Regions from separate parts of the Kitasatospora cinereorecta genome, predicted to be linked through region 3. Evidence: riboswitches for the same ligand, from Rfam matches in the RefSeq annotation. Region 3 holds a riboswitch; each other region holds the start of a gene.
What was found. Region 3 has a riboswitch for cyclic di-AMP ahead of ACFPN0_RS17830 (M23 family metallopeptidase). Riboswitches for the same ligand answer to the same signal wherever they lie in the genome.
Positions count from the first base shown of each region.

Region 1: it holds a riboswitch for cyclic di-AMP, as region 3 does, so the genes downstream of both, ACFPN0_RS29855 (M23 family metallopeptidase) here and ACFPN0_RS17830 (M23 family metallopeptidase) in region 3, are expected to answer to the same signal.
Region 2: it holds a riboswitch for cyclic di-AMP, as region 3 does, so the genes downstream of both, ACFPN0_RS13030 (transglycosylase family protein) here and ACFPN0_RS17830 (M23 family metallopeptidase) in region 3, are expected to answer to the same signal.
Region 4: it holds a riboswitch for cyclic di-AMP, as region 3 does, so the genes downstream of both, ACFPN0_RS26035 (transglycosylase SLT domain-containing protein) here and ACFPN0_RS17830 (M23 family metallopeptidase) in region 3, are expected to answer to the same signal.

Region 1 is NZ_JBHSJP010000001.1:6,616,555-6,620,842, reverse strand. Features, by position in the region: gene ACFPN0_RS29865 (GNAT family N-acetyltransferase) at 1-363, opposite strand, end outside; gene ACFPN0_RS29860 (SGNH/GDSL hydrolase family protein) at 396-1,211, opposite strand; gene ACFPN0_RS29855 (M23 family metallopeptidase) at 1,400-2,323, opposite strand; cyclic di-AMP (ydaO/yuaA leader) riboswitch at 2,328-2,499, opposite strand; gene ACFPN0_RS29850 (tyrosine-protein phosphatase) at 2,907-3,716, shown strand; gene ACFPN0_RS29845 (DUF6126 family protein) at 3,779-3,952, opposite strand; gene ACFPN0_RS29840 (helix-turn-helix domain-containing protein) at 4,024-4,288, opposite strand, start outside.
Region 2 is NZ_JBHSJP010000001.1:2,868,975-2,873,262, reverse strand. Features, by position in the region: gene ACFPN0_RS13040 (cytochrome P450 family protein) at 1-161, shown strand, start outside; gene ACFPN0_RS13035 (transglycosylase family protein) at 267-1,241, shown strand; cyclic di-AMP (ydaO/yuaA leader) riboswitch at 1,532-1,702, shown strand; gene ACFPN0_RS13030 (transglycosylase family protein) at 1,703-2,401, shown strand; gene eno (phosphopyruvate hydratase) at 2,685-3,971, shown strand; gene ACFPN0_RS13020 (FtsB family cell division protein) at 4,083-4,288, shown strand, end outside.
Region 3 is NZ_JBHSJP010000001.1:3,874,118-3,878,405, forward strand. Features, by position in the region: tRNA gene ACFPN0_RS17815 (tRNA-Met) at 79-152, shown strand; gene ACFPN0_RS17820 (MerR family transcriptional regulator) at 273-1,019, shown strand; gene ACFPN0_RS17825 (PP2C family protein-serine/threonine phosphatase) at 1,153-2,310, shown strand; cyclic di-AMP (ydaO/yuaA leader) riboswitch at 2,544-2,696, shown strand; gene ACFPN0_RS17830 (M23 family metallopeptidase) at 2,708-3,748, shown strand; gene ACFPN0_RS17835 (PrsW family intramembrane metalloprotease) at 3,979-4,288, opposite strand, start outside.
Region 4 is NZ_JBHSJP010000001.1:5,739,161-5,743,448, reverse strand. Features, by position in the region: gene ACFPN0_RS26050 (SIS domain-containing protein) at 1-672, shown strand, start outside; gene ACFPN0_RS26045 (hypothetical protein) at 744-1,268, opposite strand; gene ACFPN0_RS26040 (hypothetical protein) at 1,311-1,445, opposite strand; gene ACFPN0_RS26035 (transglycosylase SLT domain-containing protein) at 1,686-2,555, opposite strand; cyclic di-AMP (ydaO/yuaA leader) riboswitch at 2,558-2,745, opposite strand; gene ACFPN0_RS26030 (hypothetical protein) at 3,104-3,340, shown strand; gene ACFPN0_RS26025 (SMI1/KNR4 family protein) at 3,438-4,064, opposite strand.

The DNA of each region.
Region 1 (4,288 bases), 2.7 Mb from region 3:
CCGTACGGCCACACCCTCCCGGTCGGCGTCCTCCAGCACCGCGCGCAGCACGGCGGATCCGAGACCCCGGCCCTGGTGGTGCGGTGTCAGGTAGAAGTGCTCCAGCAGCTTCCCGTCGGCGGCGGGCCGGACCGTGACACATCCCGCGAACTCACCGCCGGCCATGACGAGGGAGGTGTAGCGCGTGGTGAACGCATCCCGCAGCCGCTGCCGCACCCGGTGCTCGTCGTAGCGCCCGAGCCGCTCCAGGTCCGCGCGCATGACGAGGGCCCGCAGCTCCGCGACCGCCTCGACGTCCTCGGCCCGCGCGGCGCGCAGCACCCACTGCGCGCCGGGCGCCGGACCGGACGGCGCGCAGGCCACCGGGTCAGGTACCGCCCTGTCCGTCAGGGGACTCACAGCGGCAGCAGGTCGGGGCGCTTGGCCTCGACATGGTCGCCGGAGGACTCGCCGCGCAGCCGTCGTCCGATCCACGGCACGAGGTACTCACGCGCCCAGTGGATGTCGTCGCGCCGCACCTCGTACGTCCTTCGCTGCGCCTGCGGCGGCCACACCTGGTCGGGGTCGGCCGGTACGTCGAGTCCCAGGACCTGGGCGGCGCGCAGCGCGACCCGGGTGTGCCCCTCGGGCGAGAGATGCAGCCGGTCGTCGTCCCAGGCGCGCCTGTTCTGCACGGACCGCAGCGACCACAGGTCCAGGACCGGGCAGTCGTAGCGGTCGGCGATGGACCGGACATGGGCGGTGTACGTGGCGATCTTGCCGCGCAGGTGCCGGAGCACCGGAACGTGACGGGTGTCGAAGCCGGTGGTGACCATGACGGTGCCGACCACCCGCGTCAGTTCGGCGACCGCGCGCTCGAAGCGCTCCGCGACGTCGTCCGGGTCGGAGCCGGGCCGGATGATGTCGTTGCCGCCCGCGCAGAAGCTCACCAGATCCGGTGCCAGCTCCTTGGCGCGGGGGACCTGTTCCTCGACTATCTGGTCGAGGAGGCGTCCGCGTACGGCGAGATTGGCGTACCGGAAGTTCCCGTGCGGGCCGGCCGCCGCCGCGGGGACCGTGAGCTGGTCCGCGAGGATGACCGCGAACCGGTCGGCCCAGCCGAGGGGTCTCCCGTCGGGGCCGGGGTCCCCGACACCTTCGGTGAAGCTGTCGCCAATCGCTGCGTACGACCCGATGATGCCTCGTCGTGTGTTTCTCGAATCGTCTGCCACAAGCGCATATCCTGCACCTTCGAATGTGACCTACGCGACCGTAATACGGGGTTGACGGGTGGTGAGAAAGACCACCCGGTCAGGTTTTGGTAAAGCCGGAACAGAAGAGGGGCGGTGCGCCGCCGCGCACCGCCCCTCTTCTCCGCGTCACATGAGGACACTCATGCCGGACGCTTGCCCGGAGACGCTCAGATGGAGACCCCGTGCGAGCGCAGGTAGGCGATCGGGTCGACGTCGGAGCCGTAGCTCGGGCCGGTGCGGACCTCGAAGTGGAGGTGCGGGCCGGTGGAGTTGCCGGTGGAGCCGGAGAGGCCGATCTGCTGGCCGCCGGTGACGGTCTGGCCGGCGGAGACGCCGAGCGACGACAGGTGGGCGTACTGGGAGTACATGCCGTCGCTGTGCTGGATGACGACCTCGTTTCCGTACGAACCGCTCCAGCCGGCCGAGACCACGGTGCCCGGGCCGATGGACCGGATGCTGGTGCCGGAGGCGGCCTGGAAGTCGGATCCCGTGTGGTAGCCGCTGGACCAGCTGGCACCGGACGCGCGGTACGGGGTGGTGACGTTGGCGCCGGCGACCGGGGAGGCCCAGCCGGAGCTGTTGCCCTCGGAAGCAGCGGTGGAGTCGGCGGCGTTGGCGACCTTCGTCGTCTTCCTCTCGGCCGGGGCGGTCGGCTCGGGAGCTGGCTCGGCCTTCGAGGGCGCGGCCTTCGGCGCGGACTGCGTGGCCGGACCGGACGCCTTGGCGCCGAGGGTCAGCTTCATGCCCGGGAAGATCAGGCTCGGGTTGTCGCCGACGACCTCGCGGTTGTCCTTGTACAGCTTCTCCCAGCCGCCCTTGAGCTTCTGGTCTGCCGCGATCTTCGACAGGTAGTCGCCCGGGACCACGGAGTACGTCTTCGGGGCGCTCTGCTTCTTCGCCACCGAGGCGGCGGGCGTGCTGTGCGCCGCAGCGGCGGCGGACTTGGCGGCAGGCGCGGCCTGGTCCGCCGCGTGCGCGCCGGTGGCGCCGATCAGCGGAAGAGCGAGAACGGCGCCGCCGGTCCCGACGGCGAGGACACCGCGGGAGATCGGGCCGGTCCTGGTACGACGGTGCTTACCCTTTGCGGGCATGGGGAATTCCTCTCCGGCGCCTACGAGGTGAGCTGTCGGATTCGGGCTGGAGATGCCCGGTCGCGCTGGACGCGACTTGACCCCGAGCCGTTCCGGATCACTCCGGTCGGCGGCTTACCTGGTTCCCCCGCTCCTGCCACACGTTGGTCGGTGCGGATTCCGGGCGGCGGCAGGATTAGGCGTTCCGTCCGGATTGACCGTGACCGTAAGCGAGCCAGGACGCCGGGAACAAGCCGTCGGTTGCGAACCGGAATCCGCTCCGCATTTCCCGACCGGAATTCCGGTCACACTCCGTGGATTACGGATCTTGGCTTTCCGCGCAGGGTCCGGAATACCCGCATCCGATTCCGCCACACACCGTCACGGATATGATCCCGCTCACCTGCCACCCACCATCTCCCGCACAAGCAGGGCATGTTCCGCTAAATACGCAAATCCGGACATCACGCCGCTTCCCTCCCTTTTGAGCCGAGCCGAAAACGGGACGAAGGCCGAGACGGTTGCCCGATGAATGCATGTCGTATCGTCGCGAGCGTGCCCTCGTCGGCGAGCGGCGCCGACGCCAGACACTCCAGGAGTCCTTGTGACGCAGCTGCCAGAGGTTCCGTCGACCGACACCGAGCTGACCGGTGTCCGCAATTTCCGCGATGTGGGCGGGCTCCCGACCGTGGACGGCCGGAAGGTGCGGCACGGGCGCCTCTACCGCAGCGGACACCTGGCGCACGCCACCGAGGCCGACGCCGCCTTCCTCGCCGGCCTCGGCCTGCACACGGTCTTCGACTTCCGCAACGCGGCGGACCACAAGCTCGACGGCCACGACGTGGAACTGCCCGGCGTCCGGAATGTGAGCATTCCGCTCTCCGACCCGGCCGACGGCGCCGAGTTCTGGCGGCTCGTGCGCGACGGGAACATCCAGCAGTTGCGTTCGATCCTCGCCGACGGCAAGGGAACGGACCGCATGATCGCCTCGTACCGGTCGATCATCAGGGACCGTACGGCCGAGCACAGCCGGGTGCTGCACGCGCTGGCCGAGGACAGCGTGCCCGCGCTGATGCACTGCGCCGCGGGCAAGGACAGGGCCGGCCTCTCGATCGCGGTCTCACTGCTGGCCGTCGGCGTCGAGAGGGAAGCCATCGAGGCCGACTACCTGAAGTCCGACCACGCGCACCGCCGCTACAGGGTGCGGCGCAGCGACACCTCGTCGGCGGGGATGTCGGACGAGGTGATGGAGCTGCTCAATCCGCTGTTCGCCGCGCACTCCGACTACCTCGACGCCGCTTTCACGACGATCGAGGAGACCTGGGGCAGCACGGACCGCTACCTCTCCGAGGGTCTGAGGCTCACCCCCGTGACCCGCGAGAGGCTGCGCGAGCGTCTCGTCGAGGACGCCTAGGACCGGCGCGGCGGGTCAGCCCTTCGCCGTGCGCGGCCGGCCGTCGCCGGGGGCCGAGCGGGTCAGCCCTTGCCCGCCACGGTGAACAGGATGAAGAGGAAGGCCGCGATGACGTGCCCCGCCACCAGGTACGCGAAGAGCCGGATGACCACACCGCGGGGCATCTTCCGCTCCTGCGAGTCCGCGCCCTTCTCCCTGCGCGGGGTGAGCGGGTCGTAGTCTGTTGAATCGGACATGACAGTCCTCTCTTTCGACCGCTCGGGCCGAGGTGGACGAAGGGGGTGCGGGACGATGGGGCGGGCGGGGTTCACACGCGGTGGACCTCGTCGCCCAGACAGAGTTCGGCGGCGGGACTCTGCAACAGCGTGTGGACGAACAGCAGCCGCACGCCTCCGCGGTCGAGCGCGGCGATCCGGTGCGGAGTGAGTGAGTCGTAGTGCGCGCTGTCACCGGCCTCGAGGTCGTGCACGGTCTGCCCCAGGACCACCCGCAACCGCCCGTCGAGGACGTACAGCCATTCCTCTCCGGGATGAACACGCACGAGATCGCTCTGGGCTCCGTACGGGACGCTC
Region 2 (4,288 bases), 1.0 Mb from region 3:
TGGCCGCGCTGCTGAGACGCCTCCCTGACCTGCGGCTCGCTGCGGAACCTGCCGATTTGCGATGGCGGGGCGGGCTCATCATGCGCGGACTGCGCACGCTTCCGGTGGAGTTCGAACCCGGACATCCGGCCGAAAGAAGTGACACTCTGTCAACTCTGTGACTTTCGCGTGATCTCCGCTGCATCGACTTGTGACACACGTTCGAGTACGGCTAGGTTCACCGTTCGACTCACCCGTCACATGTCAGTCACACGGAAGGCAATCCCATGGGCTCCGCGAATGGCAGACACCGCCGCCCTCGCCAGGCACCCGCCATCGTCGTCGCCGCGGGCGTGACGGGATCGGCCATCGCCATCCCGCTGCTCGGTGCGACCGGCGCGCACGCCGCCGACGCCTCGACCTGGGACCGGGTCGCCGAGTGCGAGAGCGGCGGGATGTGGAGCGCCGACCTCGGTAACGGCCACTACGGCGGCCTGCAGTTCTCGCAGGACGACTGGTCGGCCTACGGCGGCACGGCGTACGCCTCCCGCGCCGACCTCGCGAGCCGCTCGCAGCAGATATCGGTCGCGGAGAAGGTGCTGAGCGACAAGGGGCCGCAGGCGTGGCCCAGCTGCGCGGTGATCTCCGGACTCGCGCTGGACGGCGCCCTGCCCGGCGTCGACCCGGGCGGCGAGCCGTCCGCCGGTCAAACGGACACGGCGACCCCGTCGGACACCGCTTCGGGCGGGACGCCGGACAAGGCGGACGGGAAGAACAAGAACGACAAGGCGGACACGTCCGAGGAGGACGCCGCGCCGGACGCGCCCGAGCCGTCCTCGTCGCCCTCCACCTCTTCGTCCCCCGGGGCGTCCGGAACGTCCGGCGCCGCGAAGGGCGCCGGCGAGACGGGCGGGAAGCACCGCGGTCCGGCGGCCCCCGAGGCGGATGCCGGGACGGACCTGGAGAGCGGGCGCGAGTCCGGCCGGCACGCCTCGCGCGGCGAGTCCGGCGCCCGTGAGGGTGCGGAGGCCGGCGCGGACGGGACCTACACCGTCCGCGAGGGCGACAACCTCTGGGCGATCGCCGACGCGCGGGAACTGCCCGGCGGCTGGCCCGCGCTCTACGCGGCCAACAAGACGGAACTGGGCTCCGACCCGGATGTGATCCTGCCCGGCCAGAGTCTCGACCTGGGCCTCCAGGCGGACGCGAAGGATGCCGGAGCGGACGCGCAGCCCGGTGCCGAGGCCGCGGTCGGCAAGTGATCAAAGACGGGAAAACACCCCAAAATCAGGGGTAGTTCAGGGGCCTATGTCCACTTATGCGTAAGTGAGACATGGGTCTCTTTGCTTGAACTGGCCCGCCTCACCCGTCTGCTCGGCCCGTATCGCCTCCGACCTGCGGAAACGGCAGGGTCCTCCAGGGTGATAAGTGCTGATTGACAGTTATGTCCATCTTTGAATGTCGGCGTTGTGTGTGTTTACGGTCTGAACCGCTCGCACCGCGGGCACCTTCGACCGACACGCCGAATCCTGCCGTCGGCCGAAGGGGACAGACGCGTAAAGCGCCGTAGGCAGGAGCGGGGGACCCAGGTAAGTGCCGGACCCGGCCGTCGGAAGACGGGCGAGGGCCGGCTCGGGGTGAAGTCGCCTGCCAGTGCGGGCGACCGGGCAACTCACAGGCCCGAACCCGACAGCTCACCTCGTAGGCGTCGGTGAGGAGAACCATGCTGCTTTCGAGCAAGGGCAAGCACCGTCGCCCGTCCAAGGCCGTCCGTATCGCCACCCTGGCCGGCGTCACCGGTGCGGCCGTGGCCGTTCCGCTGATGGGCGCGACCGGTGCCTCCGCCGCCTCCGTCGCCACGTGGGAAGCCGTCGCGCAGTGCGAGTCCGGCGGCAACTGGTCCATCAACACCGGCAACGGCTACTACGGCGGCCTGCAGTTCTCGCAGTCCAGCTGGGCGGCCGCCGGCGGCACCCAGTACGCCTCCCGCGCCGACCTGGCCAGCAAGGACCAGCAGATAGCCACCGCCGAGAAGCTCCTCGACCTGCAGGGCCCGGGTGCGTGGGCCTGCGCCGGCGCCGGCGGCCTGACCGACGACGGTGTGGACCCGGGTGTCGACACCGGCTCCGCGCAGAGCGAGGCCGAGCCGAAGGCGGCTCAGCCGGAGCGCGAGGCCGAGCAGCCCGCCAGCCGCAGCGAGACGCGCACGGCCCCCGAGGCCGAGAAGACCGTGACCACTCCGACCGGCGACAAGGTCAAGAAGGGTGACGGCGAATACAAGGTGAAGGCAGGCGACACCCTCAGCACGATCGCCGGGGCCAAGGGCGTCAAGGGCGGCTGGCAGAAGGTGTTCGAGCTGAACGACGACATCGTCGAGGACGCCGACCTGATCTTCCCGGGTCAGCAGCTCCACCTGAAGTAGTCCCGGCCTTTCCTCCCGGCGGTGCTCCCGGCCCGGCGCGCTCACCCCCGTGTGCGCCGGGCCGGGGCGTTTTCCCGGGGGTCCCGTGAGGGCGATCGTTCAACTGTTGTAGTTACCGGCCAGTAAATTTCTGGAGCTTTGCCGGTAATGCGGGTCCTTGGGTCCTTTTTCGTCCCAGGGGACGGGCGGTCGGCCGACGGAGCGGGCCGGGCCGGTTAGGCTCGTGCCGCAAGGCCACAGTGACCCTGCACAACCAGTGTCATATCCCAGAAGGAGATGCCTCGTGCCGTCCATCGACGTCGTCGTAGCCAGGGAAATCCTCGACTCCCGGGGCAACCCCACGGTCGAGGTCGAGGTTGGCCTCGACGACGGCAGCACGGGACGTGCTGCCGTTCCGTCCGGCGCCTCCACCGGTGCGTTCGAGGCCATCGAGCTTCGCGACGGCGACCCCAACCGCTACCACGGCAAGGGTGTCGAGAAGGCCGTCCTCGCCGTCATCGAGCAGATCGGCCCGGAGCTCGTCGGTTACGACGCCACCGAGCAGCGCCTCATCGACCAGGCGATGTTCGACCTCGACGCGACCGAGAACAAGGGCTCGCTCGGCGCCAACGCCATCCTCGGTGTCTCGCTGGCCGTGGCCCACGCCGCGTCCGAGGCCTCCGACCTCCCGTTGTTCCGCTACCTCGGCGGCCCGAACGCGCACCTGCTGCCCGTTCCGATGATGAACATCCTGAACGGCGGCTCGCACGCCGACTCCAACGTGGACATCCAGGAGTTCATGATCGCGCCGATCGGCGCCGAGTCCTTCTCCGAGGCCCTGCGCTGGGGTGCGGAGATCTACCACACCCTGAAGAAGGTCCTGAAGACCAAGGGCCTGTCCACCGGTCTCGGCGACGAGGGCGGCTTCGCCCCGAACCTCGAGTCCAACCGCGCCGCCCTGGACCTCATCATCGAGGCCGTCAAGGAGGCCGGCTACGTCCCGGGCCGCGACATCGCGCTCGCGCTCGACGTCGCCGCGTCCGAGTTCTACAAGGACGGTGTCTACGAGTTCGAGGGCAAGTCCCGTTCGGCCGCCGAGATGACCGAGTACTACGAGGAGCTCGTCTCCGCGTACCCGCTCGTCTCCATCGAGGACCCGCTGTACGAGGACGACTGGGCCGGCTGGAAGGTCATCACCGACAAGCTCGGCGCCAAGGTGCAGATCGTCGGTGACGACCTCTTCGTCACCAACCCGGAGCGCCTCGCCCGCGGCATCGAGGAGGGCTCGGCCAACGCCCTGCTCGTCAAGGTCAACCAGATCGGTTCGCTGACCGAGACCCTGGACGCCGTCGAGCTCGCGCAGCGCAACGGCTTCAAGTGCATGATGTCCCACCGCTCCGGTGAGACCGAGGACGTCACCATCGCCGACCTCGCCGTCGCCGTGAACTGCGGTCAGATCAAGACCGGCGCCCCGGCCCGCTCGGACCGTGTCGCCAAGTACAACCAGCTGCTGCGCATCGAGGAGATCCTCGACGACGCCGCGGTGTACGCGGGCCGTTCGGCGTTCCCGCGGTTCCGCTTCGAGGGCTGACAGCCCGGCAGCAGGAGCTGAGCCCCCGTTCGGCACCGGCCTCCGTCCGTCCCCGCACTCGGTCCCGTACCGTGTGCGGGGACGGACGTGCGTAACGGGGAGGCGTGAGAGATGGCCGGGAAGGATCGTGACCGGTTCTCCACAGCGACCAGGCTGCGGCTGCTCGGCGAGCAGACGGCGGCCCGCGTCTACCGGTCCCAGAACCGCCGCCAGGCCCGGCGCTCCCGGCTCACCGGCCGGGCCGCGTTCCTGGCGCTGATCGTCTGCTCCCTGGTGGTCGCCCTCGCGTACCCGATGCGGCAGTACATCTCCCAGCG
Region 3 (4,288 bases):
GCGCCGGGCGCGGGAGTGCCGTCGGCGGTAATTGGTCGAGGCACCGTCCGTGATGCCGTAGAGTTGCCATCACAACGACGCGGGGTGGAGCAGCTCGGTAGCTCGCTGGGCTCATAACCCAGAGGTCGCAGGTTCAAATCCTGTCCCCGCTACTGAAGACAGAGGCCCGGATCCTTCCAAGGATCCGGGCCTCTGTCATGTGCGTGCGCGGTCGTGCCCGTGCCACTTTCCCGCTTGACCTTGACGCTACGTAAACATCTAGCGTTTCCGGCATGGAGTGGTCCATCCAGGAAATCGCCAGGGAAGCCGGCACCACGAGCCGAACGCTCCGGCACTACGGAGATCTCGGTCTCCTCGTGCCGAGCCGTACGGGTGCCAACGGCTACCGCTACTACGACCAGGGCGCCCTCGTCCGGCTGCAGCGCATCCTGCTGCTGCGGGAGCTGGGGCTCCCGCTGCCCGCCATCAAGGACGTACTGGAGGGGCAGCGGGACACCTCTGCGGCGCTGCGGACCCATCTGCGCCTGCTGGAGCAGGAGCGGGAGCGCGTCGGGCGGCAGATCGCCTCGGTGCGGACCACTCTCCACAGGACCGAGAAGGGAGAAGAGCTCATGGCGGGAGAAGTGTTCGACGGCTTCGACCACACGGTGTACGAGCAGGAGGTCACCGAGCGCTGGGGCCGGGCCGCGTACGAGGAGGGCGACCGGTGGTGGCGCGCGCTGAGCCACGGGGAGCGTGCCGACTTCCAGGGCGTGCACGACGCGATCGCGTGGGACTACGGGGCGGCCCGGGAAGCAGGCCGGGAAGCGGGCGGCCAGGAGGCGCAGGACATCGCACGGCGCCACTGCGCGTGGCTTTCGGGCACCACGACGGTCACCCGGTCGTACGTGACCGGCCTCGCCGAGATATATGTCGCCGATCCGCGCTTCGGGAAGAACTACGATCGGTACGGAGACGGCACCGCCGTCTTCGTACGGGATGCACTGACGATCTACGCGCAGCGCCGGCTATCCGACTGACCTCCGGACGACGGGGCTCCGGCGCGCTCCTCCCTTCGGCCGATGACCGGTCGCCGCACGGCGCGGCTCCGGCCGGCCCGGATGGAGCGCGGTACCGTCCGCAGCCGTGGGCGGACCGGGCAGGAGTGCACAGGTGGGGAAGCGGGACAGCCGACGAGGCGGAGCCGACGGGGGCATCGGCGCCCGGCGGTTCGTGCGTGCGCTGCCCGCCCTGATGATCGGGGGCGGGATCGTCTTCGACCTCGTGACTCCGCCCGCCGTCACCGCCGTTCCGCTCTTCGCGGCGGCCCCGCTGATCGCCGCCCCGTTCTTCTCGCTGGCCAGCACCGTCCGTACCGGTGTGGCCGCCGTCCTCGCCGTCCTCGTGATCCGGCTCTCGGACGGTCTGATCACCGAGGTCGTGCCGGTCACCGATCTGCTCACCGTGATCACGGTCTCCGCGCTCGCCCTGGTCATCAACGGTGTCGTACGGCGCAGCAACGAGCAGTTGGCCTCGGCCCGGGTCATCGCGGAGACCGCGATGCGCGCGGTGCTCCCGACGCCGGACGACCGGATCGGCGGTCTGCTGGTCGCGGCGCGGTACGAGGCGGCGCAGGCGGACGAGTTCGTCGGCGGTGACCTGTTCGCCGTCGCGGACACCCCGCACGGGGTGCGGTTGGTCGTCGGGGACGTCCGGGGCAAGGGGCTGGACGCCGTGGAGGCGGTGGCGGTGGTGATCGGGGCCTTCCGGGAGGCGGCCGAGCAGGAGCTGTCGCTGGAGGGGGTGGCGCAGCGGCTGGAGCGGGCGCTGGCGCGGGAATCGAGCCGGCGCGGCGGGCTCGATTCCATGGAGGGGTTCGTCACCGCCGTGCTCGCCGAGATTCCGGCGGGATCGGGCACGGTGCGGATCGTGAACCGCGGTCACCCCGAGCCGATCCTGCTGCACGCGGACGGGGCGCTCGAGGTGCTGGCGCCGACCGTGCCCGCGCTGCCGATCGGGATGGACCTGGGGGTGTGGCCGGACCGCTCGGACGAGTGGGAGCTGCCGGCCGGGGCGACGCTCCTGGTCTTCACCGACGGCCTCTCCGAGGCGAGGGGCGCGGACGGGGTCTTCTACGACCCGGCTGCCCGGCTGCGCGGCCGGATCTTCCCGGGGCCCGAGGAGCTGCTCTCCGCGCTCACCGACGACGTACGGCTGCACACCGGGGGCCACTCGACCGACGACATGGCGCTGCTCGCCGTGGGCCGGCCCGCGCGGGGGCAGCCGGAGCGGCGGACGACGGTGAGGATCGTGGGGCGTGGCAGTGGATGACCGTCGCGACTGTCCGTAGTCGCTGCGTGCCACTCCGCATAACATTTGACATACCGTCAGAAATTTGTGACCGGACCGGGAATAGGCAACTGGCCCGTTTGCGACCGTTTCCTGCCCTGAAGTCCAGGCCGGAGTGACGAACGATCAGTCGGAACGGCTTGGAATCGGGCCCCGGTGTCTATTAACGTTCGATAACGCAGCGCGGTTGTCCCAGTCGTCGCAAGAGGCGGCACCGTGCGCGAGCGCCGAATTCCGCAAGGGAACCGGGGAACCACCTACATGGGGTGAATCGGGCACCTGTGTCTCGTGAGAGACGAAGGGGCCCGTAGGAGACCTTCCTGCTCCGAACCCGTCAGCTAACCCGGTAGGCGAGAAGGAAGGAAAGGAGTGCGCCCACGTGGCGTCCAATCAGCCTGCCCCCGAGGCCCCGGCATCCTTCAGGACCGACATCGTCGGTGGCGAGGAGAGGACCTGGGAGGAATGGAATCCCACCGAGGAGTCCATACGTCCCGTTCGCGGCAGGCACCGCGTAGCCAAGCAGCGCGGTCTCGCCCGTAGCTCCACCGTCCTCGGCGTCGGCGTCATCGCGGCCGTCGGTGCGGGTGGCATGGCCACGGCACAGAGCAAGCCGCCGGTCTCCATCTCTCTTCCCGATTCCATCGCGGACAATCTGCCTGACACCAAGTCCCTTCCCGGTGTGAGTGCTTTCATGTCCGACGACTCCGACGCGGACACCGGGACGGCCGCCGACTCCTCGCCGCTCACCACCGCCGGCATCACGGCCGCCGAGGCCGAGCAGGGCGCCACCGACGCCGGTGAGGCGCTGCGCGCCCGCATCCTCCAGCAGGCCGAGCAGCAGCAGGCCGGAGCCGATGCCGAGGCCAAGGCCGCGGAGGAGAAGGCCGCCGCCGAGCAGGCCGCGGCCCTGGCCACCAAGCAGCAGAGCAAGGCCGAGGCAGAGGCCGCAGCCGAGAAGAAGGCGGCCGAGGAGAGGGCGGCGGCGAAGGCCGAGGCCGAGCGTCTCGCCAAGCTCGCCGCCAGCTACGCCCTCCCGACGTCCTCGTACACGATCACCACGACCTATGGCCAGGCCGGTTCGATGTGGTCCTCCGGTTACCACACCGGGCTGGACTTCGCGGCTCCGACCGGTACCCCGATCAAGGCCGTGCACAGCGGCACGGTGAAGTCGGCCGGCTGGTCCGGCTCGTACGGTTACCACACGGTCCTGGAGCTCGACGACGGCACGGAGGTCTCGTACTCCCACCAGTCCTCGATGAACGTGACCGCCGGTCAGAAGGTCAACACGGGCGACACCATCGGCCGTGTGGGCTCCACCGGGAATTCGACCGGTCCCCACCTCCACCTGGAGGTCCACACCGCGGACGGCTCGGCCATCGACCCCATGAACTGGCTGCGCAGCAAGGGCCTGACGATCTGAGCCCCGCGCCCGAACGGCGTACCTGAACCCCGGCAGCCCTGACGCACACCCCCCGACGTCAGGGCTGCCGGTCTGTCCGCGCGCGGGGCGGCTCGACGGAACAGTCGCCCCGGCCGGGCGAGCGGCGGCCGGCGGAGCTCACCGAAGCGTCGGCCCGACCGCAGCGGCTGCGCGGAGGTACGGGGCGTCGACAGCCTCTCTTCGGGCCCGTCCTCGACGCGGGCCCTCGGCTATCCGGGCGGCAGTGGCCCGTTGCCGGTGCCCGGTTGCCGCGCACCCGGCTGGAGGTACGGGTTGTAGCCGCCGTAGTGCCGGTGCGGAGCTTGCTGCTGCGGATGTGGTGCGCCGTAGGGGACCTGGCGGGGGAACGGGGCCGCCGGCGAGCGGAGGGCACGGACGCGGCCCGTCGCATGGGCCGCGTACGTCAGGGCCGGGCCGGCGATGTCCCGGCGCTGCCACAGGTGGTGCAGCAGCTCCCGCTCCCGTACCGCGAAGTCCGGGCCCGGCCCGTCGCGGCGGGCCCCGCGGCGCAGTACGGCC
Region 4 (4,288 bases), 1.9 Mb from region 3:
CGCTCGTACGACCGGGTCGTGGCCCTGACCCGCTCGGGCACCACGACCGAGGTGCTCGACCTGCTGACCCGGCTGCGCGGCACCGCCCGCACGGTGGCGGTGACGGCGGACCCGCGGACCGCGGTGATGACGGCCGCCGACGAGGCGGTCGTGCTGGACTTCGCCGACGAACGGTCCGTGGTGCAGACGCGGTTCGCCACGACCGCACTCACCCTGTTCCGTGCCCATCTCGGGCTGCACACCGACGACGTCGTACGGGACGCGGAGGCGGCGCTGGCCGGGCCGCTGCCCGAAGGGCTGCTGGAATGCTCCCAGTTCAGCTTCCTGGGCCAGGGCTGGACGGTCGGACTCGCCAACGAGGCGGCGCTCAAGATGAAGGAGGCGTCCCTGTCCTGGACGGAGTCGTATCCGGCGATGGAATACCGCCACGGTCCCATCAGCATCGCCGCGGCTGGGACGGCGACCTGGATGTTCGGCCCCGCGCCGGAGGGCCTGGCGGAGCAGGTGCGGGCGACCGGCGCCCGCTGGGTGGAAAGCGGCCTGGACCCGCTGGCCGACCTGGTCCGGGTCCAGCGGCTGGCGATCGCCCGCGCGGCGGCCCGCGGCCTCGACCCGGACCTTCCCCGTCACCTCACCCGATCGGTGGTGCTCGACGGAGCCACCGCGGGCTGAGTCACGGCACGGCCGGGCGGGTGCCGGGCGGTTCGCCCGCCCGGCACACCGCTCCACGGACCGTGTCGCGGTCAGTCCTCTTCGAAGTAGGCGTCCAGCGCGGCGTCGAGCTCCGCCGTCCACTCCTTGAGGCTGCTCCGGGCCTCCGCCTCGACCTCGGCGTTGAACCACCGGCGGCTCGACACGTGCACCGTGACGGTGAACCGACGCCCGAAGCGGGCGGTCTTGACCTCGACCGCGCCGATCTCGCTCCAGTCGAACTCCGCCTCCTGGTCGTCCAGCGTGAACCGGACGCCGTCCCGGTCCACCCGGATGGATCCGCGCCGGTCGCTGACCTCGAAGACGGGCCCGTCGGCCTCGTCACCGTCCTCGCGCGAGGCCGGGGCGGCGGGCTCCTGCCCGGCGTCCCGCGGCGCCTGCGCCGCCTCGGCACCGGCGGGCACACCGGACGTCTCGGGCTCTTCCGGCACCTCCGACGCCTTCTCCGCTCCACCCTCCGTCCGCGCGGGGGCAGGGGCCGTCAGGCCGGGGATGTACGCCGGGTCCGTGCCCGCGGCGAACTCGGGCTTCGTGTTGGAATCTATACGCTGCTCCACGGCGGGCAGTATGGTCGACGAACCTGTACGTGACCAGTCGCCCTACGGCCGGGCACCGCGGCACTGCGGCGGAATCCACCGGAACGCGGCGGCGTCGCGCCGGCCCCGGCCGGCGGACATGCCCGGCGCACGGCAGGCACCCGCACGAGCGGCCGACCGGAGTTCCCCGTCGCTCACGCCACGACGATCACGAGCAACTCCCCCGCCCCCAGGCATGGTTGCCCCCGTCGGCACGGGCGGGGAAGCCGCGGTGCGGGGCCGCGGCCCGGGGAACACCGACACCCCCGCACCCGCGGCAGGCTCGTGCCGCATGCCGACCGATCGCCGCCGCCGCGCCGGACACGAACGACGGGTGGTGCGGGTTCTTCCGAACCCGCACCACCCGTCGTCGGTGCTCCGCTGTCACACGGCGGAGCCTCAGTAGGCGCCGAACACGTTGTCGATCGAGCCGTACCGGTCGGCGGCGTAGTTGCACGCGGCCGTAATGTTGGCGACCGGGTCGTAGCTGTCCATCGACGTACCGGGCACGTGGTAGGCCTGGAAGGTCGGGTCGATCACCTGCAGCAGGCCCTTGGACGGGATGCCCGCGGCGGCGTTCGAGTCCCAGTTGTTGATGGCCATCGGGTTGCCCGAGGACTCACGCATGATGTTGCGGTGGATGCCGTCGTAGCTGCCCGGGATGCCGTGCTCGGCCATGACCGCCAGCGACTCCTTGATCCAGCCGTCGAGGTCGTTCGTGTACGCGGCGGGAGCGGCGGCCGGCGCCGCCGCGGGCGCGCCCTGCGCGCCCTGCGCGGCGAGCGCGGTGCCGGTGCGGTCCGAGCGGTCGGCACGGTCGGCACTCCGCTCGGCGGAGGCGGACGCCTTGGATTCGGCCTTGTCCGCCGTTCCGGCCTTGTCCGCCGACTTGCTCTCGGCCTTCGCACCGATCGTCAGCTTCAGACCGGCGTGAATGAGGTCGGGGTTTCCACCGACGGCCTTTCGGTTGTCGGCGTACAGCGCCTTCCAGCCGCCTTCGACGGAATGCTCACGCGCGATCTTGGAAAGAGAATCGCCAATGATCACGGAATAGGTGACGGGCGCGGACTTCTGCGCGGCAATCGCCTTGCCGGATACGGCAGTCGACGTGGTCACCTTTTCGACGGCGACCGGCTGCGCCGGTGCGGCGAAGGCTCCGGTCGCGCCGATCACGGGAAGGGCGAGAGCGGCTCCGCCCGTGCTCACGGCGATGATGCCGCGGGTCAGCGAACTGGTCCTGAAACGACGGTGCTTACCCTTTGCGGGCATGGTGAATTCCTCTCCGCCGCCTGCGAAGTGAGCTGTCGGGTTCGGGCTGGAGATGCCCGGCCGCATGTGCATGCGACTTCACCCCGAGCCGCTCCGGGTACCGGATCGGCACTTACCTGGGTCCCCCGCTCCTGCCGTACGAGATGTGGTCGGGTTCCCGGACGGCGGCAGGATTCGGCGTTCCATCCGGAGTGAGGGTGACCGTAGGCGAGGAATAGCGAAAGGAACAAGCCCCGAATTCGTGATCACAATTCACTTGCAAGATCGATCCATCGGAATTCATGTAATCAACCCCACACCCACGATGCCAACCTTCTTGGCGCGCAAGGGAACCGGTCGACATGTCGATGCGTCCGGGACCCGCGGCAGTGACTCTGGTCACGAGGTCCGAAAAGGGCGATTTGCGACCACCTGAAACCACTCGGGTCGCACGAAATGGCCTTTTATGAATTACGGGATGAATTACTGATAACTCACTAAATCGGGCATACGGCTCATTGGTACGTTTCAGGGCATATCAGCGGCAGCCGCGTGGAATCGATCAGCGCATGACCCACAGCGCACGCCCTCACCCCACGAACCCGCGGATCACCGTCCTGCCCGTCCAGCCCGGCGATCCGCCGTTCCGCATCATGGAGATCGACGGAGAGATGGCCGGCCGGGCGACCTCGATGACGGACGTGCTGTTCATCGCGCGGGCTGCCGGCATCAGGGTCCATGACCTCGACGACCCGGCGGCGGTCCGGTGGGTGGGCGGCGGCAAGCTCACCTGGAGGCCGCACTGAGCCCGGCGCACACCGCACGGGGCGTCGCCCTGCCTGCGCGCCTCCCCGACCGTGCGTCCACGCCGCGCCACCACACGAGCATCGTGGCGCCGTCGCCTCAGCCGGCCGGAAGTTCGCCGGTCCAGGGGTCGAGGCCCGCCCTGCGTCGGGCCCGCTGGACGACCCGGCTCACGAACGCGTGCGACTGACGCCCCCTCATCCCGTCCACGCTGAGGGGGACGGACTCGAAGCTGCCGGCCAGCAGCCTCCGGAGGAACTCGGCCATCCCGAAGCGGTACACCGCGAAGGTCGGCACGGTGTGCCGGCCGCAGACCACCACGGGCCAGCGGTCGGGGTCCTCGTCCGTCGTCAGCCAGCAGAGGATGTCCGCCTCGGTGGTCGTACCCCAGGCGAGCAGCGCACCGGGATCGAGCACCAGATCCGTCCCCGCAGGATCGGCCCAGACCTCGTCGGCCTCCACCCGCCACACCTCGCGGACGGCACCGGTCCCGTCGGCCATGGCATCGGCCGGGCGGCACCCGTCCGGTGCGTCCGCGGGCAGCGGCCGGTGCACGACGATCACGTCGTCGACCGACCCTTCCCCGTAGGCCCTCATGAAAGCCTTGTAGTCGGCGGGGAAACAGGCCCCCCACCGTGCTTCCGCGACGGCCCAGTCGACCTGCTCGTCGGTGCCGTACGTCGTCGGCAGCAAGCGCTCCAGTGCCTCGATGGGCCGGGGGATCACCGGCCGCCTCCCCGTACGCGCACACCTCGTAACGCGCATCCGTGCCCCGGATTCCGGCCGCTCACGCTCCGTCCCCACACCAGCGACTCCCCGCCTGTCCCGTGGAAGGACCTGTTCCTCCCTCAGGCCCAGCGACCGGCGGGCCGCGAACATCACACCGGCCGGCCCGGAACACCCCCGCGGGCGGGGTGGGGCCGTGCTGGTGTCCGGGAAGAGTCGCCGGC